One region of the Kitasatospora sp. NPDC056446 genome, then DNA from elsewhere that is predicted to be linked to it. Evidence: riboswitches for the same ligand, from Rfam matches in the RefSeq annotation. Region 1 holds a riboswitch; each other region holds the start of a gene.
The links. Region 1 has a riboswitch for cobalamin ahead of ACFQ6N_RS14145 (peptidase). Riboswitches for the same ligand answer to the same signal wherever they lie in the genome.

Region 1 (7,536 bases):
CCGCCGGAGGCGGGTCCACCAGTGGCCGACGCCCCGGCCCCTCCGTCCGCGGAGGGGCCGGGGCGCGCGTGCGCCCGGGCTCAGGGGGCCGTGATGCCCGGCTGCGCGCCGGCGCCGAAGGACCAGCCCTCGACGTCGCCGGGGGCCGGGTCGTAGCTGCCCGCGCCCAGGGTGCTGTACGACCAGGAGCCGCCGTGCTGGGCGTGCCAGTACGACCAGTAGGCGCTGCCGGTGGGGTTGGTGCAGGTCGTCGGCAGGCTGTTGATGGTGCAGACGAAGCCCGGGAAGCGCGGGTGGAAGGAGTACGAGAACCCGGCGCCGGTCAGCGCGGCCAGACCACTGGCCGGGTCGCCGAGCGCACAGCCGGTCTGGACACCGCCGCCGACGGCCGTGAAGTCGACCACGACCGTGACGCCGGTCGTCCCGCTGCAGGCAGCGGCCTGAGCCTGCGGGGCCTGGACGGCGGAGACGCCGAGCAGACCGGCGGTGAGGGCGGCGGCCGCGGCGATCGAGCCGAGCGTACGGCGGACCGGGCGCGCCGGAGTGAGGGTGTCGGTCATCGGAGCTCTCCTCTGGGTGTCGGGCTTCGGCGGGTCAGTGGGAAGCCGGGGCCGGGCAGGCCAGGGTGGGCGCGTCCGGGCGGGCCCCGGCGGCGGAGAGGGTGGCCAGCGGGGTGCCTGCGAGGCCGAGGACGGCCTGCGCGGTGGCCCGGGCGCCGTTGCCCGCGTTGAAGCCGGAGGCGTCGTAGGCGACGGCGCCGCGCACCGCGGGGTCGGCCTCGCAGCCCTGCTGGAACTTCACCAGCCGGCCCCACCCCTTGAGGCCGGCGCCGAAGCGCCCGCCGGCCAGCAGCGCCTGGGTGGCCAGGCCCGTGGTGTTGGCGTTGGAGACGGTCGCCCCGGCGGCCGCGAACCCGCCGTCGGCGTTCTGGTGGGCGGCGAGCCAGCCCAGGCCGCTGTTCGCCTTGGCGGTGCGGCCGGTGGCGGCGAGGGCCTGGACGGCCAGCGCGGTGGCGTCCGCGTCGCCGGCGCAGGTGGCCTGGCCGAAGGCGACCGGGAAGCCGCCGTCCGCGCACTGGCTGTTCGCGAGGAAGTCCACGGCCGCCGCCGGGGCGTCGCCGGGCGTGCGGTGCAGGGCGATCAGGGCCAGCGACTGGCCGAAGGCGTTGCTGTAGTCGCCCCACTGCGAGCGGTCCGAGAACCGGCCCTCGGCGGTCTGGAGCGAACGCAGCCGGGCCGGCAGGTCGACGCCGCCGAAGGCCGTCGGGTCTCCGCCGCGGACCTCGACGGCCAGCAGCAGCTTGGCGGTCGCGCCCGCGTAGGCCTCGCTGGTGCCGTCGCCGAGGTAGCCGCTGATGATCTCCGGCTTCGCCAGCCAGGCGGTGGCCTTCGCGGCGGCCTGGTCGGAGCCGTGCGAGGCGGCGAAGGCCAGCACGGCGTCGATGGTCAGGCCCTGGTCGGGGTAGGCGGTCCCGTTGAAGACGGACTCGAAGTGGTCACCCTCGACGAGCTGCCGGGCCAGCCAGCCGCCCGCGGCGGCGTCAGGACGGACCGTCGCGGACGAGGTCGCGGCAACGGGGGCAGCGTGGGCGGTGGCCGCCGCCGGGAGCAGGGTGGCGAGGGCGAGGGCGGGTATCGCGAGCAGGCCGAGGGAGCGGCGAACGGCGGGCATGGGATGCCTTTCCGGGCCTGGACGCAGGGGCCCGGAAAGGCGTCGGCGAGCGCCGACGGCCGGCGGGCTCCGGCCCGCAGACCACGACGGGAGGAGGGAGTGACACACCTCCGCCGACGGGTACTCGGGCTCGCCGCCGACGCGGGGTCGGGCGGCCTACCGTTGCGGGTCAGCGCCGGATTCGGACCGGACTTCCCCCGTCGGCGGAGTCACGACATGACGGCCCATCATGGCGATCCCCCGAACAGCGGGTCAAGGGATCCCGGGCCCGGCCCCCGTTTCGGCCGGGCCGGGACGAGCAGGCGGAAGCCCGAACGCTTCACCCCGGTCCACGGCCGGCCCACCACCCCTGACGGTCCGTTGGGGGCGCGCGGACGCCGCCGCACTCCCTCCTGGCGGCATGTGCACGTCATGCGCAAACTCGCCAGCCCCACCCCCCCTCTCCCAGCCAGGCACCCCCGACAGCCGTCGCACGCGGTCGGCGGTCCGGCCATCACCCCACGTCAGAGCGGCCCGTGGGCGGCCTTCGGTCGACGGCCCGCCCACCCGGCCCCGGAACCACTCGCGACCGACCAGCCCCACCTGCCCCACGTCTAGCCGAAAGTTCGGATGGAAATGACCGATAACACGTCAGGTCAGGATTTGTTCGATTGACCCTCACAAAGGCGGCCTGGATACTGATCGAGCACGACGCAACGGAAACTCGTTGCGAAGCGGACTCCGATTCGACATTTCATCCGACTGAGGAGAATCCATGATCTCGAAGACGAAGAAGGTCGTGAGCTCGATGGCCATGGCCTTCGCCGCGGCGGCCACGCTCACCGTGGCCGTGCCGTCCGGCAACGCCTTCGCCATCGACCACATCCCGTGTGACGGGAGCCGTAATGACTTCCTGAAGATCTGGTCGCACCTCGACGGCCGTGACAGCGTCGACTGCTACGCGAACGGGGGATCGATCGGCTTCGGCGGCTGGTGGGTCGACCGAATCTCCACGGGGAACAACGACCTGGTCTACTCCGACGACAACGGCGACTCGGTGAGGATCAACCGCTGGACCGACATCACGTTCCCGAACCACCCGCCGAAGGTCAACTCCATCCGAATCCTCTGACGATCCGGCGGAGCGGTCCCCGAACGGAAATTCGCCCGGCCGAATAGCCGCAAGTCCCCGGATCACTTTGGTCGCCATCGAATTTTCTGTGACGTGAATTCGCTCCGCTCCGGCCCACCGGCGCCGGCCACCCCGTCCAGGGGCCGGCCGGCGTCGGCATGTCGCGGCACGGCCGCCCGCCGAGCCCCGGCCTCCGCACCCCGAAGGGCGAGAAGACCGGGTGCGCGGCCCGACCGCGGTGGATCAGCGCGGTCGGCGAGGTCGGCGAGGGCACCGGCAGCACCGGGTACGGCTCCCTGCCCCGAGACCGGTTCGCGCCACCGTCCCGCCCGGCGGCTCAGCGGACGCTCACCTGCCAGGCGCTGTAGGCCGCGGTCATGCGGCCGGCGATGCCGGGGCAGAAGTAGGCCGACGGGTTCATGGTGGCGGCGGGGAAGACGGTCGAGCTGGAGGGGCCGGCGTCGCTCCAGGTGCCGGTGGCGGGGGTGCGGACCTTCAGCCCGGTGGTCTCGACGACCCGTCCGCTCAGGTCCCGGCAGACTCCCACGTTGCCGCCGGCCGTCCGGTCGGAGTAGTACTCGAACATGTCCCAGCCGTAGTCGAGGCCGGTCTGGTCGGTGCCCCGGCTGGTGAAGAACGGGTCCCAGGTGCTGGTGGCGACGTTGTAGAAGGACGCACTCCAGGTGTTGGTCCGGGCGTCGGTGAGCTGGATCTCGACGCTGTAGGCGGAGCGGCCGTTCACGGTGGCGCCGTACTTCCGGAGGAAGGCGGCGTCGATGTCGACGGTCGCGCCGACCGCCTGGGCCGGGTCGGTGGTGCACCAGTCCCAGGCCCATATCTGGGCGCTGTCCCGGGTGTGGACGGTGACCATCTCGATGCAGGAGTTGCTGCGCGGCTTGGTGGTGGGGGCGTAGAGGAAGTCGTTGGCGCCGCTCAGGCGCAGCGTGTCGTCGAGGGTGTGGGTGGCGATGACGGCGTCGAAGCCGGTGTTGCCGCCGGGGCCCAGCTCGGTGCCCCACCACCGGTGGGTCTGGGCGGCGATCGGCTCCCGGGCGGTGCGGTTCGCGGCCGCCTCCGAGAGCCGTGCCTCCGAGGGCCGCGCCTCCGTGGCGAGGCCCGCGCGCAGCTCGCGGAACCGCTGGACGCCGGGCCGGTCCTGCGGCCTGATGCCGGCGTCGCCGAGAACGCGGCCGGACACGGGGGCGCCCGTCGGTGCGTCGGCCCGCGGGGCGGCCGGGCGAACGGCGTGGGCGGCGGACGGGGCCTGCGCCGAGACCGGGGCCGCCTGGGCGCCGGGGGCGAGGACGGTACCGGCGAGGACGAGTGCGCACACGCCGGCGGCCGCGGCCGCCGTCCTCAGCGCGGACGGACGGCACGGACGGATTGAACGAGACGAGCGGGACGAGCCGGACGAGCGGGACGAAGATGTCGTGCTCATGACACTCCTGAGTCGTGGGGGAACCGCCGGCGGTGGCAGCCCGCCGCCCGCCGGGACCGGACCGGTTGCACGGGGGATCCGGTCACCGACGGGCGGAGCGGTGGCCATCAGCGTGGGCCAGGCCCCGGCACGACACAATCCGGCCGCCCGAAGTACCCATACTCAATCAATCCGCCCAGCCGGAAGGCCCGTTGGCGGATCGGGCGGGCGTCCGGCCCCCGAACGGCGGGCATCCTCACGGGTGGGCACACCAGCGCACACCCGCCCCCGCCCGCACCGGACCGGACCGGACAGCACCGGCCCCGCCGCGGACGGCGGGCGGGCGCAGCCCCGCACACACCGTCAGGACGAGCGGAGGCGCGTATGAACGACCCCTGGAGGACCGTGCTCCACGGTTCCCTCGGCGACCCCGCCCGCCCCGGGACGGTCCTGCTGGTGGAGGGCCCGGCCGGCACCGGCAAGTCGCACCTCGTGGAAGGACTGCGCCGCCGCCACCCGGCCGGATCCGGTTGCCTGGCCCTGACCTGTGCCGACCCGTCCGACGACGGCGCGCGGCACGCCTTCGACGCCTTGGCCCGCGTGTTCGACCCCCTGACCAGGGCCGCCGCCCCGACGCTGCTGGTCGTGGAGGACGTCCACCGGGCCGACGAGCGCACCAGGAGCCGGATCCTGCGCCTGGCCCGCACCCTGCCGAGCGGGTGCGCCCTGGTGCTCACCTGGCGGCCCGAGGACCTCCCCGCCGCCCGGCCCCTGCTGGGCGAGCCGCTCGCCTGCCCACCCGGCGCCGCCGCCCTCCGGATCCGGACCGGCCCGCTCCCGGCCCCGGTGGCACGGGAGTTGGCCGAACGGACCCTGGGCGCCCGCTGTCCGGACGACGTGATCGAGCGGCTGTACGCGGTCACCGGCGGTGTCGCCCAGGTGCTCGTGGACGTCCTGCCCGTCCTGGCGGGCACCGCCCCGGACGGGCCGACCGTGGACGCCGTCGAGGCGCTCGACGCCCCGCCGCGCCTGGCCGAGACCGTGCTGGGCCGACTCGCCGGCCTGCCGTCGGACGCCCGGCTGCTGGTGCACGCCGCGGCGGTGCTCGACGAACCGGCCGCCGAGGCCGAGTTGGCGGCCCTGACCGGTCTGGCGGCGGAGCCGGCCCGCCGCGCGCTCCTCGCCGCCCTCACCACCGCCGTGCTGACCGACCTCGGCCCCCGGCGGTACGGCTTCCGCGTACCGCTCGCCGCCCGGGCCGTGGCCGCGAGCCTGCCCGCCCCCGAACGCGCCGACCTGCACCACCGGGCGGCGCGGGTACTGAGGCGGCGCACCGATGCCCCCTGGCCGCAGGTCACCGGGCACCTCCTGGCGGCAGGGGTCCGCCGCGGCCTGCTCCGGGCCGCCGAGCGCGCCGCCGAGACCCACGCCGCCGCCGGGCGGCACCGCGAAGCCGCCCGGCTCCTCCAGGACCTGCTCGCCGATCGCCGGATCCCCGGCCCCGCCCGCGCGAGGCTCGCCACGACGGCCCTGCGCCGCCTCGCCGGGTTCACCCTCCAGGACGCCGGCGCCCTGCTCGACACCCTCACCCGCGCCCCGCTCCTGCCCGGCCCGCTGCGCGCGCAGGCCCGGGTGCTGCAGGGACTGTCGCTGTGCGCCCCGACGACACCGGACCACGACAGCTGGCTGCACCTGGAACGCGCCGCCAGGACCCTGCCCGACGAACCAGGCCTCGCCGCACGCGTCCTGGCCGCGATGTCCATGCCGCACTGGCCCGGCATCCCCCTCGCCGAGCACCGGCAGTGCGCGCGACGGGCCGGCGCCGCGATGGCGGCCACCACCGACCCCGTCCTGCGGGCCGCCGTCAACGCCAACCTCGTCGGGCTGCTCCTGACCCTCGGCGACCCCGGGGCCGAACAGTCGCTCCCGGCCCCGCGACCGGACGAGAACCAGGACGGGCACGAGGACGAGGACGAGGAGGGGAACGGGAACGGGAACGGGGACCACGGCGACGCCGCGTCGGCCGGCCACCGGGCCCGCGCCCTGTGCAACGCCGCCGACGCCACCCTGTGGCTCGGCCGCTACCAGGACAGCCGGGCGTTCCTCGAACGCGGCGCGGCCCTGGCCGGACGCCACCACGCCGGTCCCCACGTCGCCCACGGCATCCGCAGCATCCGGCTGCTCCTCGACTGGGCCACCGGCCGCTGGAGCGGCCTCGCCGACCGGGCGGCCGACCTGGTGGCGGACACCGCGCGAACCCCGGTGCTCGGGCACGAGGCACGCACCGTCCTCGCCGCGCTGTGCCTCGCCCGCGGCGAGTGGTCGCAGTGCCGGGCCTGGCTGGCCGGCGACCTGGCGCCGCACCCGGACCAGCAGCTGGCACCGGTGGCGGCGCTCTCCTCGACCGTCCTCGTCCGCCTCGCCCTGGCCCGAGGCGACCATGACGACGCCAGGACGCACGCGACACAGGCCTGGGGCCGGCTGCGGAGCAAGGGCGTCTGGGCCTGGGCGGCGGAACTGGCGCCCTGGGCCGTCACGGCGGCGCTGAGCGCCGGCGACCCCGCCACGGCCCGGACGATGGCCCGGGACCTCCTCGCGGTCCCCGCCGCGCCGCACCTGCCCCTCGCCGCGGCCGCCCGACGGTGGTGCCGCGCCACCCTGGCCGAGCACGACGGAGACCTCGCGCGTGCCGCGGCCGGCTACCGCGCCGGCGCGGACGCCTACGCCGCGCTGCCCCGCCCGTACATGTCCGCCTTGGCGGCGGAGGCCGCGGCCCGCTGCGCCGAGGCGACGGGTGAGAGCGAGGACGTCGACCGCGACTCCGTCGACCGGCTGACCGACGCCCTCCTCGTGCTGACCGGGCTCGGCGCCACCCACGACGCCGCCCGGGTCCGCTCCCGCCTGCGCGCCCTCGCGCCCCCGCGCCGCGGCCGGCCCGCCCATCCCGGGCTCTCCCCGCGCGAACGGGAGGTCGCCGGACTCGCGGCCGACGGCCTGACCAACCGTCAGATCGCGGCCGCACTGCACCTGTCCACCAGGACCGTCGAGAACCACGTGGCCAGGGTGCTGCGCAAGCTCTCCGTCCCGTCCCGCCGCGACCTCCCCGCACGGCTCTGACCCGCGCCCCGGCCGCTGCCGACGGTCCGCCGACCGCGGCCGGCCCTCCCCGCGGCCGCGCTCCTCGGCAGCCCGCTCAGGCCCCGCAGCCACACCCGCTGACCCGACCGATCGACGATCCGGTGTTCGACTCGGCGAGTCCGCCGTCCGTAGGATGCCGGTCCCGGGCAGCGCCGCCCGGATGACGTCCCCTGACGGACCGTTCGCCGAGCGGTGGACA
Region 2 (7,536 bases), on a different contig from region 1:
CGCTGTCCACCGGCCGGTTGTCCGACAGCAGCCACCAGCCCCCGGCCCGCCGTTCGACGGCCCGCTTCACCACCAGCAGATCCTGCTGGAAGGGGTGCCGGAAGAGCACCACCGCACCCGGCCGGATCGGCGCGCCGTACCGCACCAGCAGCCGGTCGCCCTCGCGCAGGGTCGGCACCATCGACGGCCCCGCCACGTCCACGGTGCCGAACGGCAGCACACCGCCGCCCGCCCGTTCCGCGCCCCCCGGTTCCGCGCTCCGCGCCACGACTCCTCCTCCGCACCGGCCCGACCCCAGTCTGCCGTACGGACCGTCACCTCCCCGATGCCCGGATCACCCCGGTTCCGGCTCCGCCTTTCGCCCTACGCCCACCGCCCGATCGCGAAACCGCCGGGGCGGAAGGGTAATCTCGGGCGCGGGAAGACGATCCAAGGAAGGACTCCCATGTTCTCTCGCCTGTTTGCACCGCGCGCCACCGCCCACGCCCACTGCGACCTGCCCTGCGGCGTGTACGACCCGGCGCAGGCCCGGCTCGAAGCCGAGTCCGTCAAGGCCACCCAGGAGAAGTACCAGGCCAACGAGGACGCGCACTTCCGCGCCCGCGCCATCATCATCAAGGAGCAGCGCGCCGAGGCCGTCAAGCACCACATCTCGGTGCTGTGGAGCGACTACTTCAAGGCCCCGCACTTCGAGAAGTACCCGCAGCTGCACCAGCTGATCAACGACACCCTGAAGGCCGCCTCGGCCGCCAAGGCGTCCACCGACCCCGCCACCGGCCAGGCCCTGCTGGACCTGATCGCCGAGGTCGACAAGATCTTCTGGGAGACCAAGCAGGCCTGAGCCTGACGCGTCGCCACCCGGCCGCCCCCGTCCGCACCCGTCGGACGGGGGCGGTCGTGCGTCCGCGTCCGCGTCCCGCCCTACCCCGACCCGACCCCGGTAAGGGTTGCCTGCCCTGAGTGGCTGTTATGCTGCCAGGGCGTCCGAGGGGGAAGTCCGGTGAGAGTCCGGCGCTGACCCGCAACGGTGAGCAGGCCCGTCCCCGTACGGTCCCGCCAGCCCGATCGCCCTCGGCCGCCGGAATCCCGACGACTCGCCGCGGACTGCGAGGGGACCGGCGCTCCGGCACGCCCGCGGCCGGCGGCCGCCCCGGCGCACCCTCGGCCCGAGGCAAGGCGCACCCGTGAACCGCGCACCCGCGAACCGTGCGGTCGGCCCGCCCGCCCGCCGAATACCCGCTCTCCCGCTCGCCCTCGGCCTCGCCGCCGCCCTGCTGGCCTCCCTGGTCTGCGGGGTCGCGTTCGGCTCCTCCGGGATCGGCCTCCCCCACGTCCTGCGGCTGCTGGCCGCCGGGCTGACGGGCGGTCGGCTGGACGCGGACGAAGCCGCCGCGTACGCGATCGTCTGGGAGATCCGGCTGCCGCGCACCGTCCTGGCCGCCGTGGTCGGCGCCGGGCTCGCCGCCACCGGGGTCGCCGTCCAGGCGCTGGTGCGCAACGCCCTCGCCGACCCCTTCGTCCTCGGCATCTCCTCCGGCGCCGCCGTCGGGGCCAACGCCGTCATGCTGTTCGGCGCCTTCGCCTCGCTCGGGGTGTGGGCGGTCTCCGCCTCCGCGTTCGGCTCCGCGCTGCTCGCCATGGTGCTGGTCTACCTCGCCGCCCGCACCGCGTTCGGGCTCACCCCGCTGCGGCTGGTGCTCACCGGCACCGCCCTCTCCTACGGCTTCTCCGCCGTCACCACCCTGATGGTCTTCGCCGCCGACCGCGGCGAAGCCGCCCGGGGCGCCATGATGTGGCTGCTCGGCAGCCTCGGCGGCGCCACCTGGGGCTCGGTGCCGATCGCGGCCTGCACCGTCCTGGCCGGACTCGCCCACCTGGCCTGCGCGGCCGGCCGGCTGGACGCCCTCGCCATGGGTGACGAGACCTCCGCCTCGCTCGGCGTGGACCCGGACCGGCTGCGCCGCGAACTGTTCGTGGTGACCGCCGCCGTCACCGGCACGGTCGTCGCGGTCAGCGGCGCGATCGGCTTCGTCGGGCTGCTGGTGCCGCACCTGGCACGGATGCTGGTCGGCGCCGGGCACCGCCGGGTGCTGCTGGTCGCGCCGCTCGCCGGGGCGCTGCTTCTGGTCTGGGTGGACATCGCCTCCCGCACCCTGCTGGCGCCCGCCGAGCTGCCCGTCGGGGTGTTCACCGCCGTCCTCGGCGTGCCCGCCTTCCTGCTGATGATGCGCCGCCGCGGCCACGCCCTCGGAGGCCCCCGGTGACCGGCCCGGCGAAGGCCGAGGACCTCGCCGTCGACGCCGTCTCGGTGGAACTGGCCGGCGCCCGGCTGGTCCACGAGGTGAGCCTGAACGCCGCCGCCGGACAGGTGGTCGGACTGGTCGGACCGAACGGCAGCGGCAAGTCGACCCTGCTGCGCTGCGTCTACCGGGTGCTGCGGCCGACCGGCGGGGCCGTCCGGCTGGACGGCGACGACCTGCGCGCGCTCACCGCGCGCGAGACCGCCCGGCGGGTGGCCGCGCTCTCCCAGGAGCACTCCGCCGAGTTCGACTTCACGGTGGCCGAGGTGGTCGCCATGGGCCGGCTGCCGCACCGCCGGGGCTTCGGCGCCCCGGCCGAGGGGGACGCGCGGCGCTGCGCCGAGGCGCTGCGCAAGGTCCGGGCCGGGCACCTCGCCGAACGGGGCTTCCTGAGCCTGTCCGGGGGCGAGAAGCAGCGGGTGCTGTTCGCCCGCGCCCTCGTCCAGGAGCCGCGGCTGCTGGTGCTGGACGAACCCACCAACCACCTCGACATCGCCCACCAGTTGGAGGTGCTGGCGCTGGCCCGCGAGGCCGGCCCGACGGTGCTCACCGCGCTGCACGACCTCAACCTGGCGGCAGGCCACTGCGACCTGCTGTACGTGCTGCGGGCCGGCCGGATCGTCGCCTCCGGGCCGCCCGGCGAGGTGCTCCGGCCCGACCTGCTGGCCGAGGTGTTCGGCGTCCGGGCCACCCCGGTGCGGCACCCGGGGACCGGGGCCCTCCAGCTGCTCTTCGACCGCCTCGACTCCCCCGGCGCCTGAGCCCGGCGCCCGCCGCCCCGTCCGCCCCCACGTCCGCCGCCCGTCCGCCGCCCGCCCGCCGCCCGTTTGTCCCCACGTCTGTCCCGAAGAGGAACCACCGTGCGCACCAAGGCCGTTGCCACCGCCGCCCTGCTCGTCCTCGGACTCACCGCCTGCGGCGCCGAGATCGCCCCGCGGGAGGACGCCACCGTCTCCGCCCACTACCCGGTGACCGTACGGAACTGCGGCGACGAACTGACCTTCGCCCGCAAGCCCGCCCGGGTGGTCACCAACGACGTCAACATCACCGAGCTGATGCTCTCGCTCGGCCTCGCCGACCGGATGGCCGGCTACGTCATGCCCGACGACAAGGGCCGGGTCGACCTGGTGCCGTGGAAGGACGGCTACCAGCAGACCGCCTGGCTCTCCAAGAAGGTGCTCACCAAGGAGATCGCCCTCGACGCCAGGGCCGACCTGGTCTTCGCCGGCTGGCACTACGGCTTCGACGAGGGCGGCGGCGTCACCCCGCAGGCGTTCAAGGCGCTCGGCATCGACTCGTACGTACTGAGCGAGTCCTGCCGCAGCGGCAAGGGCGCCGAGCGCGGCGTGATGGACCCGCTGGACGCGCTCTACACCGACCTCGCCAACCTCGGCGAGATCTTCGACGTCAAGGACCGCGCCGACCGGCTGATCGCCGACTCCAGGGCCCGGATCGCCGCCGTCCCGCAGCCCGGGCACCGCCCGTCCGTCTTCCTGTACGACAGCGGGCAGGACAAGCCGTACACCGCCGGGAAGTTCGCCGCCGCGGACCGGATCATCGCCCAGGCCGGCGGGGCCAACATCATGGGCGACGTCGCCGACAGCTGGGTCACCGCCGGCTGGGAGAGCGTGGTGCAGCGCGACCCCGAGGTGATCGTCATCAACGACTACTCGACGCCGGACGCCGAGGAGAAGCGCAGGTTCCTCAAGTCCTTCCCGCCGCTGGCGAACGTCGCCGCGGTCCGGAACGACCGGATCTTCGTCCTGGACTACGCCGACCTGGTCGAGAGCCCGCGCAACCCCGCCGCGATCGTCGCCCTGGCCGACTACCTGCGCACCGTGCCGCCCCGCTGACCGGCCCGGTGCCCGCTCCTCCTCCGGTCGACGGCGCCGGGCGTAGGCTCGTCGTACGAGCCTACGGAACCCCGACCGGAGGAGCGAGACATGACCACCACGGCAGCCACCGCCGCCTTCGACGCCCGCGCCCTGCGCGAGGGCATCGAGCACGCCGACGCCGACGCCCTCCTGGCGCTCTACGCGGAGGACGCCGAACTGCGCGTGGTCGACCGCAAGACCCAGCCCAGCCACCCCCTGGTGGTGCGCGGCCGGGAGGAGATCGGCACCATGCTGGGCGAGGCCTACGGCCGCGAGACGACCCACCGGCTGGAGCGGGTGGTCGTCCAGGACGACCACGTCGCCTTCCTGGAGTCCTGCCGCTACCCGGACGGCGTCCGGGTGCTGTCCGCCTCCGTGGCCGACCTGCGGGACGGGCGGATCGTCGACCAGACCTCCGTCCAGGCCTGGGACGAGACCCGGCCCGAGCAGTAGGCTCGCGGCATGATCCGCACCGCCGTCGCCACCGACGTCCCCGTCGTCCACGCCATGATCCGCGAACTGGCCGAGTACGAGAAGGCCGCGCACGAGGCCGTGGCCACCGAGGAGCAGCTGCACGACGCCCTGTTCGGCGCCGAGCCCGCCGTGTTCGGCCTGATCGCCGAGGACGACGCGACCGGCGAACCGGTCGGCTTCGCGCTCTGGTTCCGCAACTTCTCGACCTGGCGCGGCACCCACGGGATCTACCTGGAGGACCTGTACGTCCGCCCGCAGGCGCGCGGCGGGGGCCACGGCAAGGCCCTGCTGCTGGAGCTCGCCCGGATCGCCGTCGAGCGCGGCTACTCCCGGGTCGAGTGGTCGGTGCTGGACTGGAACAAGCCCTCGATCGACTTCTACAAGTCGATCGGCGCGGTGCCGATGGACGAGTGGACGGTCTACCGGCTCACCGACTCGGCGCTCGCCGAGGCGGCCGCCGCCGCCGACCGGCACTGAACGGACCGACCGGGTCCGGAAAAGGGTCTGCCACCCTGCGTCGCAATGCCTTACCATCAGTAACTCCCGAACCTGGGACGCGGACGGCAGAACGACGGCGGATCCGCGACCCCGGCGCCTCTTCGCGAGGCGGCAACCGGGGTAACAAGCGGGGTACCAAGACAGCACAGCGCGTCACCCAGGAGGCAAGGGTGTCCCAGATCGACGGCGATCTCGGTGTTCAGGATTTCGTGGAGGTCCGGCTCCCCGCAGCGGGGGCCTACCTCTCCGTGCTCCGAACAGCGACGGCCGGGCTCGCGGCCCGGCTGGACTTCACCCTCGACGAGATCGAAGACCTGCGGATCGCGGTCGACGAGGCCTGCGCCATCCTGCTCCAGCAGGCGGTGCCGGGCTCCGTGCTCTCCTGCGAGTTCCGGCTGGTCGGCGACTCGTTGAAGGTGACAGTCTCCGCTCCCACCACCGACGGCAAGGCTCCCGAACGGGACACCTTCGCCTGGACGGTGCTCTCCGCCCTGGCCGGCGAGGTCGACTCCACGGTCGGAGAGGACAAGACCGTGTCGATCAGCCTGCACAAGAAGCGCGGCGGGTCAGGCTCCCACTAGCGGGCGCCGAGCCGCAGCGCGCAGACCGAGCAGCACCGAGCAGCACCCGCGCAAGGGCCGTCCGCCGCTCCCCCGCCCGGGGGCCCGGCGGACGGCTCCCGGTACCGCCCCGCGCGGTACGACCAACGACACGATTCCGGGGCCACCGGCCCCGGTGCTCCCGGAACGGAACGGGGGAATGGCCGTGAGTGATCTGGACCGTACCGGCCTCGCGACGGCGGGACCTGCCGTACCGACCCAGGCGAGCGTTCCCGGCCTCGCCGCCAACGACGAAGCGCACCCGAAGGACGCCCACCGGATGAGCCACCCCACCGAGCCGACGTCCGAGCCGACGCCCGACTCCGTACCCGCGCCCGAACCGGCGGACCAGGTACCGGCGGCGGACCAGGCACCGGCGGCGGCCGAGCCGGAGCTCCAGGGCGCCGTGCCCGCCCAGGTCGTGCACCGCAGCGGCGCCCCGGACCGGGAGGCCGCCCGGGCGCTGTTCGTCCGGCTGTCCGCCCTGCCCGAGGGCTCCCCGGAGCGGGTCGAGCTTCGCAACCAGCTGGTGCGGATGCACATCCCGCTGGTCGAGCACCTGGCCCGGCGCTTCCGCAACCGGGGCGAGCCGCTGGACGACCTCACCCAGGTCGCCACCATCGGCCTGATCAAGTCGGTGGACCGCTTCGACCACGAGCGCGGGGTCGAGTTCTCCACCTACGCGACGCCGACCATCGTCGGGGAGATCAAGCGGCACTTCCGTGACAAGGGCTGGGCGGTCCGGGTGCCGCGCCGGCTCCAGGAGCTGCGGCTGTCGCTCACCACCGCGACCAGCGAGCTCTCCCAGCGGCACGGCCGCTCCCCCACGGTGCACGAGCTGGCCGAGCACCTGGGGATCTCCGAGGAGGACGTCCTGGAGGGCCTGGAGTCCGCCAACGCGTACTCCACGCTGTCCCTGGACGTGCCGGACAGCGACGACGAGTCGCCGGCCGTCGCGGACACCCTGGGCGCCACCGACGAGGCGCTGGAGGGCGTCGAGTACCGCGAGTCGCTCAAGCCGCTGCTGGCCCAACTGCCGCCCCGGGAGCAGAAGATCCTGGTGCTGCGGTTCTTCCGCAACATGACCCAGTCGCAGATCGCCGCCGAGGTGGGGATCTCCCAGATGCACGTGTCCCGGCTGCTCGCCCGGACACTGGCCCAGCTGCGGGAGAAGCTCCTGGTGGAGGAGTAGGACCGACGGCCGCCCGGTTTCCCGCCGGGCGGCCGTCCGGTCACCGGCGGCCCTGTGTGCTCAGTCCTCGGACGGGGCGTACAGGGCCGCCGTCGTCCTCGGACTCAGCAGCGCGCCGATGCCCACCAGCCCGAGCAGGCCGACCACGGCGCCGACGGCGATCATCGCGCCGCCGCTCTGGACCATGTAGTAGGCGACCGGCAGGCAGATCGAGTTGGTCAGCACCGCGGGGCTCCGGCCCCAGCGGCGCTCCTTCAGCAGCGCGCGGGCGGCCAGCACCGGCAGCACGCCGAGCAGCACGATGACCGCGCCGCCGAATTCGTTCAGGGCCAGCTGCCTGGCCTCGCCCGACAGTGCGGACACCATGTCCGAGACGCCGACGACGGCCAGTGCGGCGCCCTCCAGGGCGGTGATGGCGGCGCCCAGGGTCAGGGGCACCGGGCGGCCGGGGCCGGACGTGGGTACGGGTGCGGAGGATTCTGCGGTCACTCCAGCAGGGTAGCCGCCGGTTGGTCCGTACCGACCCGTAGGCTTTCCCCATGCGCGCTCTCCTGGTCGTGAACCACAAGGCCACCACCACCAGTGGCCGGACCAGGGAC
Region 3 (7,536 bases), on a different contig from region 1:
GCCGAGTCCCCGATCGGCCCTCCGTCCGGGTGCCCAGCCCGTAGGCTGGGGCCCGGGCCGGGCGGAGGGAGAGCGGGCGGATGGAGCGGCACGAGGTGGTCAACACCGTGTCGGATGTCACGGTCGGCGGGAATCTGGTGCAGGCCGGGACCATCGGGTCGCTGCACATCCACGAGCGGGAGGCACCGCCGAGACCGCATCAGATCCGGCTCCCGCACGGCCCCTTCGTCAACCGCGAGCCGGAGATCGCCGCGCTGACCGCCGCGCTGCGCCGGGTCGAGGCGGGCGGCCTCGGGGTGGTGGTGTTCACCGGCCTGGGCGGCGTCGGGAAGACCGAGCTGATCGCCAAGTTCGCCGAGGAGCACCGGGAGCACTTCCCGGACGGCGACCTCTACGCCGACCTGCGGGCCTACCGGCACCAGGGCGGGGTGGACCTCCCCGCGCTGCTGGCCGGGTTCCTGCGCGCCCTCGGTACCGAGCCCCCGGCCGTGGAGGCCGAGCGGTTCACCGCGTTCCGTACCGCCACCGCCGGGCGCCGGTGCCTGTTCTTCCTGGACAACGTCGAGCACGCCGCGGAGGTGCGGGCGCTGGTCCCCTCCGGCGGGCTGCTGGTGGTGGCGAGCCGGCGGCGGCTGCCCGCGCTGCGGACGGACGGTGCCGAGGTGCGCCGGCTCGGGCCGCTGAGTGCGGCGGCGGGCGCCGAGCTGGTGCGCGGCTGGGTGGGTTCCGGCCGGGGCACCGACGGGGAACTGGCGGAACTGGTCGAGCTGTGCGGCGGGCTGCCGCTCGCGCTGAACGCGGTCGGGAGCCAGCTGCTGGACCGGGACAGCCTGCCGGTCGGCCGGGTGCTGGCCGAACTGCACGACCGGGAGGGCAGGCTGGCGGTGCTGGAGGATGAGGAGAACGACCTCGGCGCGACGTACGACCTGGTGTACGAGCGGCTGACGCCGGCTGCCCGGGCGCTCTACCACCTGATCGGTGTGCAGCCCGGCCCCTTCGTGTCCGCCGCACTGGCGCGTGCGGTCGGCGTCGAGCGGGCCGAGCGGGCGATCCGGGAACTGCGCGACGTCCACCTGCTGGACGAAGTGGTGGACGACGACCCGGCGGAGGACCGCTTCCGGGCCCACGACGTGGTGCGGCTGCACGCCTACGGCCGGACGCGTGACCTGCCCGACCGTGACGGGCTCCTCGCCGCCGTCGTCGCGTACTACCGGGCCCGGGCCTCGCTGGCGGACCGGACGATGGCTGGGAAGCGGCTGCGGCTGCAGGACCCGAGCGGCGACGACCTGCCCGGCTTCGCCTCGGAGACCGCGGCCCTGGAGTGGCTGTACGCGGAACGGGCGAACTACCGCGCGGTGGTGGAGGCGGCGGCCGAGCAGGGGTGGCACGGCGAGGTGTGGCGGCTCTGCGAGTCGCTCTGGCTGCTGTACCACGACCGCAGGCTCTACCAGGACTGGATCGCCACCCACCGGCTCGGGGTCGAGTCGGCGCAGTGGGACAACCAGCCGGCCGCCGTGGTCCGGATGCGCAACCAGCTGGCCCGCGCCCACCTCGACCGCAAGGAGTACCAGCTCGCCGCCGGACAGCTGGCGCTCGCCACCGAGCAGGTGCCGCTGGTGGCCGACCGTCAGGTCGTGGGCGTCCTCTACGAGACGGACGGCCTGCTCTGCCTGGCCGACGGCCGCCCCGGCGACGCGGTCGAGCGGTTCACGCTGGCCCTGGCGGAGAACCTGGGCGACGACCACGGCGAGATCGTCCAGAGCTACAACCTCGCGCAGGCGCTGATCGCCGACGGCCGCCCGGAGGAGGCGCTCACCGTGCTCGCCGGGGCCACGGCCCAGGCCGAGGCCGGCCGGGACAACGACATGCTGATGAAGCTCCCGCTGGTCCGGGCCCGGGCCCACCGGGCGCTCGGACAGCTCGCCCTCGCCGTCGCCCAGGCCCGTGACTGCGCCCGGCAGGCCAGGGAACGGAGCCAGTACGCGAAGGAGGCGCAGGCGCACGGCCTGCTCGTCAGCCTCGCGGAGGAACTGGCCGACGAGGAGCTGGCGGAGCGCAGCCGGGAGCGGCTGCGCGAGCTGCGGGGGTAGCGGCCCGCCCCGGCTCGGTCAGGTCCAGGGCCCGGTCAGGGCTCGGCCGTGAACGAGACCCGGGTGCGCTGCTCCCCGGTGCGGACGGTGAGGCCGTGCTCGGTGAGGTCGGCCGGGTCGCCGCCGTCGGCGAGCCGGCAGGCGACGGCGGAGCCGAGCAGCAGCGGGTCGATGCCGGGGTCCGGGGCGCCCCAGCCCGGTTCGGCGCGGGCCTCCAGCAGCCGGCCGGTGTGCAGCCGCAGCAGGTGGCGGTCGGGGCCGAGGGCGGCCACCGCGACGGCGAGGCCGGGGAGTTCGGCGGCGGTGTCGGCGAGCCAGCGGGCGGCGGGGCGTTCGGCGTGGGCCTCGGTGCGGGCGAGGACCTCGGCCGTGTAGCGCAGGGCGTCGCCGGGGTGGTCGTCGGTCAGGGCGTGGAAGCCGCGCGGGGTGTGGTCGTGGGGGTCGAAGGGGTAGCGCCGCAGGCTGACCTCCGGGCCCTCGCTCCTGCCCTCGACCTCGTACGCGGTGGGCCGGTCGGTGTCCCCGGGGCAGGGGACGGGCCGGGGGTAGGGCGGCAGGGCCGGTTCGTCCCGGGGCTCGTCCAGCCGGTCCAGGAAGGAGTAGAGCAGCGGGCGCAGCAGCCGGGCGGATCCGCCGGGGTGGGCGAGTGCGCGGCCGGTGATCTCCCGGAGGTCGGCCGGCGCCTGGGCGAAGGCCAGTTCCAGCTGGGCGGCGAGGTCCCCGTCCGGGTCGAGCAGGGGTGCGGCCTGGCCGAAGGCGTAGCCGGGGGAGCGCGGGTCGAGTTCGGCGGCGCCGGTGGCGACGAGCAGGGTGCGGTGCTCCAGGGCGGCGCCGTAGACGGTGACCGAGCCGTGGTCGCCGATCACGCAGTCGGCGGCGACGAGCGCGGCCTGCCAGCCCTGGTGGGGCGGGATCAGGCGCAGGCCCATCCGCCGGGCGTCGTCGAGCAGGGCCCGGGGGTCGTGCCGGCTCCAGACGTTGGGGTGTAGGACGACGGCCACCGTGTACTCGTCGGCGGGCAGTTGGCGGACCAGCCGCTGGGGCAGCCGGGGGTGGCTGCCCAGTGACGAGTGCTCGCTCCAGGTGGAGCTGACGACGACGAGCCGTCGGCGGCCGGTGGCGCCGAGCGCGGCGCGGTAGGCGTCGCGGGAGCGCCGGCTGGCGAGCATCCGGTCGAAGCACGGGTCGCCGACCACCTGGGCGACGTCCAGTGCCTCCGGGCAGGAGGACCGAAGCCGGTCCAGCTGTTCGGGGTGGGAGAGGCCGAGGGCGTCCACGAACACCCGCCCGTGGTGGGTGAGTTCGTTGCGGGACAGGCCGGCGGAGCTGACCGTGTCGCCGGTGGACTCGGCCACCAGGCGGTTGTAGCCGGCGCCGTGCGGGAGGACGACCAGCCGGGCGTCCAGGCGGTGCATGGAGGAGTGGACGGCACAGGCGACGGCCAGGTCGAAGGGGAGGCGGACGGCGTCCTCCCAGTCCAGGACGGTGTAGCCGGGCAGGTCGTGCAGGTAGTCGTCCAGGGCGCGGTCGGCGAAGACGGAGCCGGGGTTGACGGTGAAGTACCGCTCGATGCCGGCCGGGCTCAGCAGGGCGAGGACGTCCAGGACCCGGGTGGCCGAGGTGAGGGTGCGGGCGACCGCCAGCACGCGGGCCTTGACCGGGTCGGTGTTCCATCGGTCGGCGGGCCAGGCGTGGGGGTGGGACGGCACAGCATGATCGTACTCACCCGGGGTGCGCGCCGGGCGCTGTTCCCCGAGTGTCGGTCAGCCGGCCGCGGCGGTGGGCTCGTGGTGCTCGCCGGCGGCGCATTCGTCGAGGAGGGGGCGCATGCTCTCGTCCACGAGCCGGTAGCGCACCACACGGCCGTCCTTGTCGCCGGTGACCACGCCGGCCGTGCGCAGCAGCCGCAGGGCCTGGGAGACGGCGGGGTCGCGCATGCCGGTGGCGACCGCGAGGTCGGTGACGGCGAGCGGGCCGGCCCGGTGGAGGGCGAGCAGCAGGGCGAGCCGCCCGGGGTCGGCGAGCAGGGAGAACCGCTCGGCCCAGGACCGGACGTGCGCGGTGTCGCCGATCGCGGCGATGGCCTCGCAGACCCGGTGTCCGTCGATGGTGCGGTGGCCCGCGCGTTCGGCCGGTACGAGATGCATGTCCGCATTCTCGCAGGAGCGGGGCTGTGATCCTGGACACCTGCGCAGGTGCGCAGCCTTGCACGGGTCGGGCGCGGCCCCTACGGTGTTCCCCGCCGTGGTGCTCGGGAAGACCGGTGACGGACCCCCAGGGGTCCAAGTCCGGAGCGGCCCTCGCCACTGTGATCGGGTCAGTTCCTTCGTCCGCGAGGGAACGCCGTCCGTGTCCACGACGCCACTGGGTGCCCCGCGCACCTGGGAAGGCGGACTCGGACGTCCCGTAAGCCAGGAGACCGGCCACGGCACTTCACGACGTCATTCCACGAGGTGTTGGAGCGTGATCCGGACATGACCCTGCCCGAAACCGTCGCCGCGGACGCGAAAGCGGTGCCGTCGGCGCTGCCCGCCTTCAGATGGAAGCGCGAGGACACCCTGCGCACCGCCGGATTGATGGGGGTGATCCTGGCCATGCACGTGGTGGCCTTCGGGACGCTCGTCTTCCTGGTGGCCCCCGAGGGGTACACGGTCGGCACCCAGGTCTTCGGGGTGGGCCTGGGCATCACCGCGTACACCCTCGGGATGCGGCACGCCTTCGACGCCGACCACATCGCGGTGATCGACAACACCACCCGCAAGCTGATGGCGGACGGCAAGCGGCCGGTCTCGGTGGGCTTCTGGTTCGCGCTCGGGCACTCCTCGATGGTGGTCATCATGGCCGCCCTGGTGGCGGGCGGCGCGCAGCTGGCGAACACGCTGATGGACGACGAGTCGGCCACCCACAAGTGGCTCGGGCTGGTCGGCACCACGGCCTCCGGCGCCTTCCTCTACCTGATCGGCGCGCTCAACCTGGCGGCGCTGTTCGGCATCCTCAAGGTGTTCCGCTCGATGCGGGCCGGGAAGTTCGACGAGGCGGAGCTGGAGGCGCACCTGGACTCGCGCGGCTTCATGGCCCGGGTGCTGAACCGGGCGACCCGCTCGATCACCCGGCCCGGGCAGATGTTCCCGGTCGGCATGGTGCTGGGGCTGGGCTTCGACACCGCGACCGAGGTCACCCTGATGGTGATGGCCGGCTCGGGCGCGGCCGCCGGGCTGCCCTGGTACGCGATCGTCTGCCTGCCGCTGCTGTTCGCGGCCGGGATGAGCCTGTTCGACACCCTGGACGGGACGTTCATGAACTTCGCGTACCAGTGGGCCTTCTCCAACCCGGTGCGCAAGGTCTACTACAACCTGACCATCACCGGGCTGTCGATCGCGGTGGCCTTCATCATCGGCACCATCGAGCTGGTCGGGGTGCTGCACGAGAAGTTCGACCTGACCGACCCGGTGACCGGCTGGATCGCGAACATCTCGCTGGACAACGTCGGCTACGCGATCGCCGGGCTGTTCGTGGTGGTCTGGGCGCTGGCGATCGGCTACTGGAAGCTCGCCAAGGTCGAGAAGCGCTGGGTGCCCGAAGGGTCGTGAGCGCGTCCCCGCGGAACGGCGCCTCCCCGGCCGGGGAGGCGCCGTTCCGGCGTTCAGCGCTCTTCGCGGAAGTCGACGTGCCGGCCCGCGACCGGGTCGTACTTGCGCAGGACGATGCGGTCCGGGTCGTTGCGGCGGTTCTTGCGGGTCACGTACGTGAACCCGGTGCCGGCGGTGGAGCGGAGCTTGATCACGGGGCGCAGTTCGCTGCGGGCCATGGGGTGTCCTCCTGGGGCCTGGGGTGCTGGGTCGGGTGCTGGACCGGAACCGTACACCGAAATGGAATTCATTTTCATCTGGTGTAACGTGAGCCCTGTCCCCGCCCATTCCCGGACGCCAGGGAGCACCCATGTCCGCCCACTGCCAACTCACCGGCCGCCGCCCCGGGTTCGGCAACGCGATCTCGCACTCGCACCGCCGCACCAGCCGCCGCTTCGACCCCAACATCCAGCGCAAGCGCTACTGGCTGCCCGGCGAGGGCCGCTACGTCCGGCTCACGCTGAGCGCCAAGGGCATCCGCACCGTCGACTCGATCGGCGTCGCCGCCGCCGTCGCCCGCATCCGGGCCCGGGGGGAGAAGGTCTGATGGCCAAGCGGAGCAAGATCGTCAAGAACGAGCGGCGGCGCGCGATCGTCGCGCGGTACGCGCGGCGCCGGGCCGAACTCAAGCGCACCATCGCCCACCCCGGCACCGCCGCCGCCGAACGGGCCGCCGCACAGGCCGAACTCGCCCGCCAACCACGGGACGCCAGTGCCACCCGGATCCGCAACCGGGACGCCGTGGACGGCCGCCCCCGCGGCTACCTGCGCGCCTTCGGCCTCTCCCGGATCAACCTGCGCGGGCAGGCCCACGCCGGGTACCTGCCGGGCGTCCGCAAGGCGAGCTGGTGAGCGGGGTGTCCGGCTCGCCGGACGGGATCAAGCTGCCGGTGGTCGTCGTCGCCGGCCTGCACGCCGACGAACGCCGGGCCGCCGTACGGGAACTGGCCGCCGCCGCGGTGGACGCGGTGGTGCTGCGGCACGACCTGCGGGACGCCTCGCTCGGCCTGGTCCACCGCGAACTCCTGGACGCGGCAGGGCCGTTCGACGTGGACGACGTGCCGCTCGCCAACGACTGCCCGTGCTGCGCCCTGCGCGAGGACCTGCTGCCCCGGCTGCTGGAGATCGCCGACGAGGGCCGGTACGGTCTCGCGATCGTCGAGCTGTGGGGCGGCAGCGACCCGCACCCGGCCGTCGAGGTGATCGCCGCGGGGGAGGTGGACGGGCGGCGACTCGCGGACGCGGTCGAACTGGCGGGCGTGGTCACCGCCGTCGACCCGGACCGGCTGGTCGGCGAACTCTCCGTCCCCGACGACCTGGCCGAGCACGGACAGCACACCGCCGCCCGGGACGAACGCACCCGCGCGGAGGCGCTCGCCCACCAGATCGAGTACGCCACCACCCTCGCCGTGCCGCGCGCCACGGCGCACGCGCCGGGGCTCGCACTGCTGCGCCAGCTCCACGCCCCCGCCCGGGTCGTCCGGCTCGGCACCGGCACGCTCACCCGGGCCGCGCTCGGCGGCTTCGACGTCGCCGCCGCCCGGGACCGGGTCAACCCGGCGATCGCGCTGCTGCCGCAGGAACGGGACGAGGCGGGCGTCGCCACCCTGGTGTGGGAGCGCCGCAGGCCGCTGCACCCGGAGCGGCTGCACCGGGCGCTGGAACTGCTCGTCCCGGCGGCGCAGCGCAGCCGCGGCAGGTTCTGGCTGGCCAACCGGCCCGAACTGATGCTGGCCTGGGACGCGGCCGGGGCGAACCTCGCGGTCGAGGAGTGCGGGCCCTGGCTCACCGCCCTGCCCGACGCGGCCTGGGACCTC

Region 2: it holds a riboswitch for cobalamin, as region 1 does, so the genes downstream of both, ACFQ6N_RS04800 (FecCD family ABC transporter permease) here and ACFQ6N_RS14145 (peptidase) in region 1, are expected to answer to the same signal.
Region 3: it holds a riboswitch for cobalamin, as region 1 does, so the genes downstream of both, ACFQ6N_RS13565 (HoxN/HupN/NixA family nickel/cobalt transporter) here and ACFQ6N_RS14145 (peptidase) in region 1, are expected to answer to the same signal.

Annotation. Positions count from the first base shown of each region.
Region 1 covers NZ_JBHTRF010000018.1:97,613-105,148, forward strand. The annotation lists gene ACFQ6N_RS14140 (flagellar hook-length control protein FliK) at 81-560, opposite strand; gene ACFQ6N_RS14145 (peptidase) at 595-1,671, opposite strand; cobalamin riboswitch at 1,769-1,891, opposite strand; gene ACFQ6N_RS14150 (beta/gamma crystallin domain-containing protein) at 2,426-2,782, shown strand; gene ACFQ6N_RS14155 (hypothetical protein) at 3,120-4,115, opposite strand; gene ACFQ6N_RS14160 (LuxR C-terminal-related transcriptional regulator) at 4,584-7,316, shown strand.
Region 2 covers NZ_JBHTRF010000005.1:915-8,450, forward strand. The annotation lists gene sodX (nickel-type superoxide dismutase maturation protease) at 1-181, opposite strand, end outside; gene sodN (superoxide dismutase, Ni) at 446-841, shown strand; cobalamin riboswitch at 948-1,092, shown strand; gene ACFQ6N_RS04800 (FecCD family ABC transporter permease) at 1,185-2,264, shown strand; gene ACFQ6N_RS04805 (ABC transporter ATP-binding protein) at 2,261-3,061, shown strand; gene ACFQ6N_RS04810 (ABC transporter substrate-binding protein) at 3,161-4,153, shown strand; gene ACFQ6N_RS04815 (nuclear transport factor 2 family protein) at 4,244-4,627, shown strand; gene ACFQ6N_RS04820 (GNAT family N-acetyltransferase) at 4,637-5,125, shown strand; gene ACFQ6N_RS04825 (anti-sigma regulatory factor) at 5,317-5,727, shown strand; gene ACFQ6N_RS04830 (SigB/SigF/SigG family RNA polymerase sigma factor) at 5,906-6,937, shown strand; gene ACFQ6N_RS04835 (hypothetical protein) at 6,998-7,426, opposite strand; gene ACFQ6N_RS04840 (diacylglycerol/lipid kinase family protein) at 7,477-7,536, shown strand, end outside.
Region 3 covers NZ_JBHTRF010000017.1:119,119-126,654, forward strand. The annotation lists gene ACFQ6N_RS13550 (AAA family ATPase) at 81-2,090, shown strand; gene ACFQ6N_RS13555 (hypothetical protein) at 2,126-3,799, opposite strand; gene ACFQ6N_RS13560 (ArsR/SmtB family transcription factor) at 3,854-4,237, opposite strand; cobalamin riboswitch at 4,319-4,533, shown strand; gene ACFQ6N_RS13565 (HoxN/HupN/NixA family nickel/cobalt transporter) at 4,565-5,680, shown strand; gene rpmG (50S ribosomal protein L33) at 5,734-5,898, opposite strand; gene rpmB (50S ribosomal protein L28) at 6,030-6,266, shown strand; gene rpsN (30S ribosomal protein S14) at 6,266-6,571, shown strand; gene ACFQ6N_RS13585 (CobW family GTP-binding protein) at 6,568-7,536, shown strand, end outside.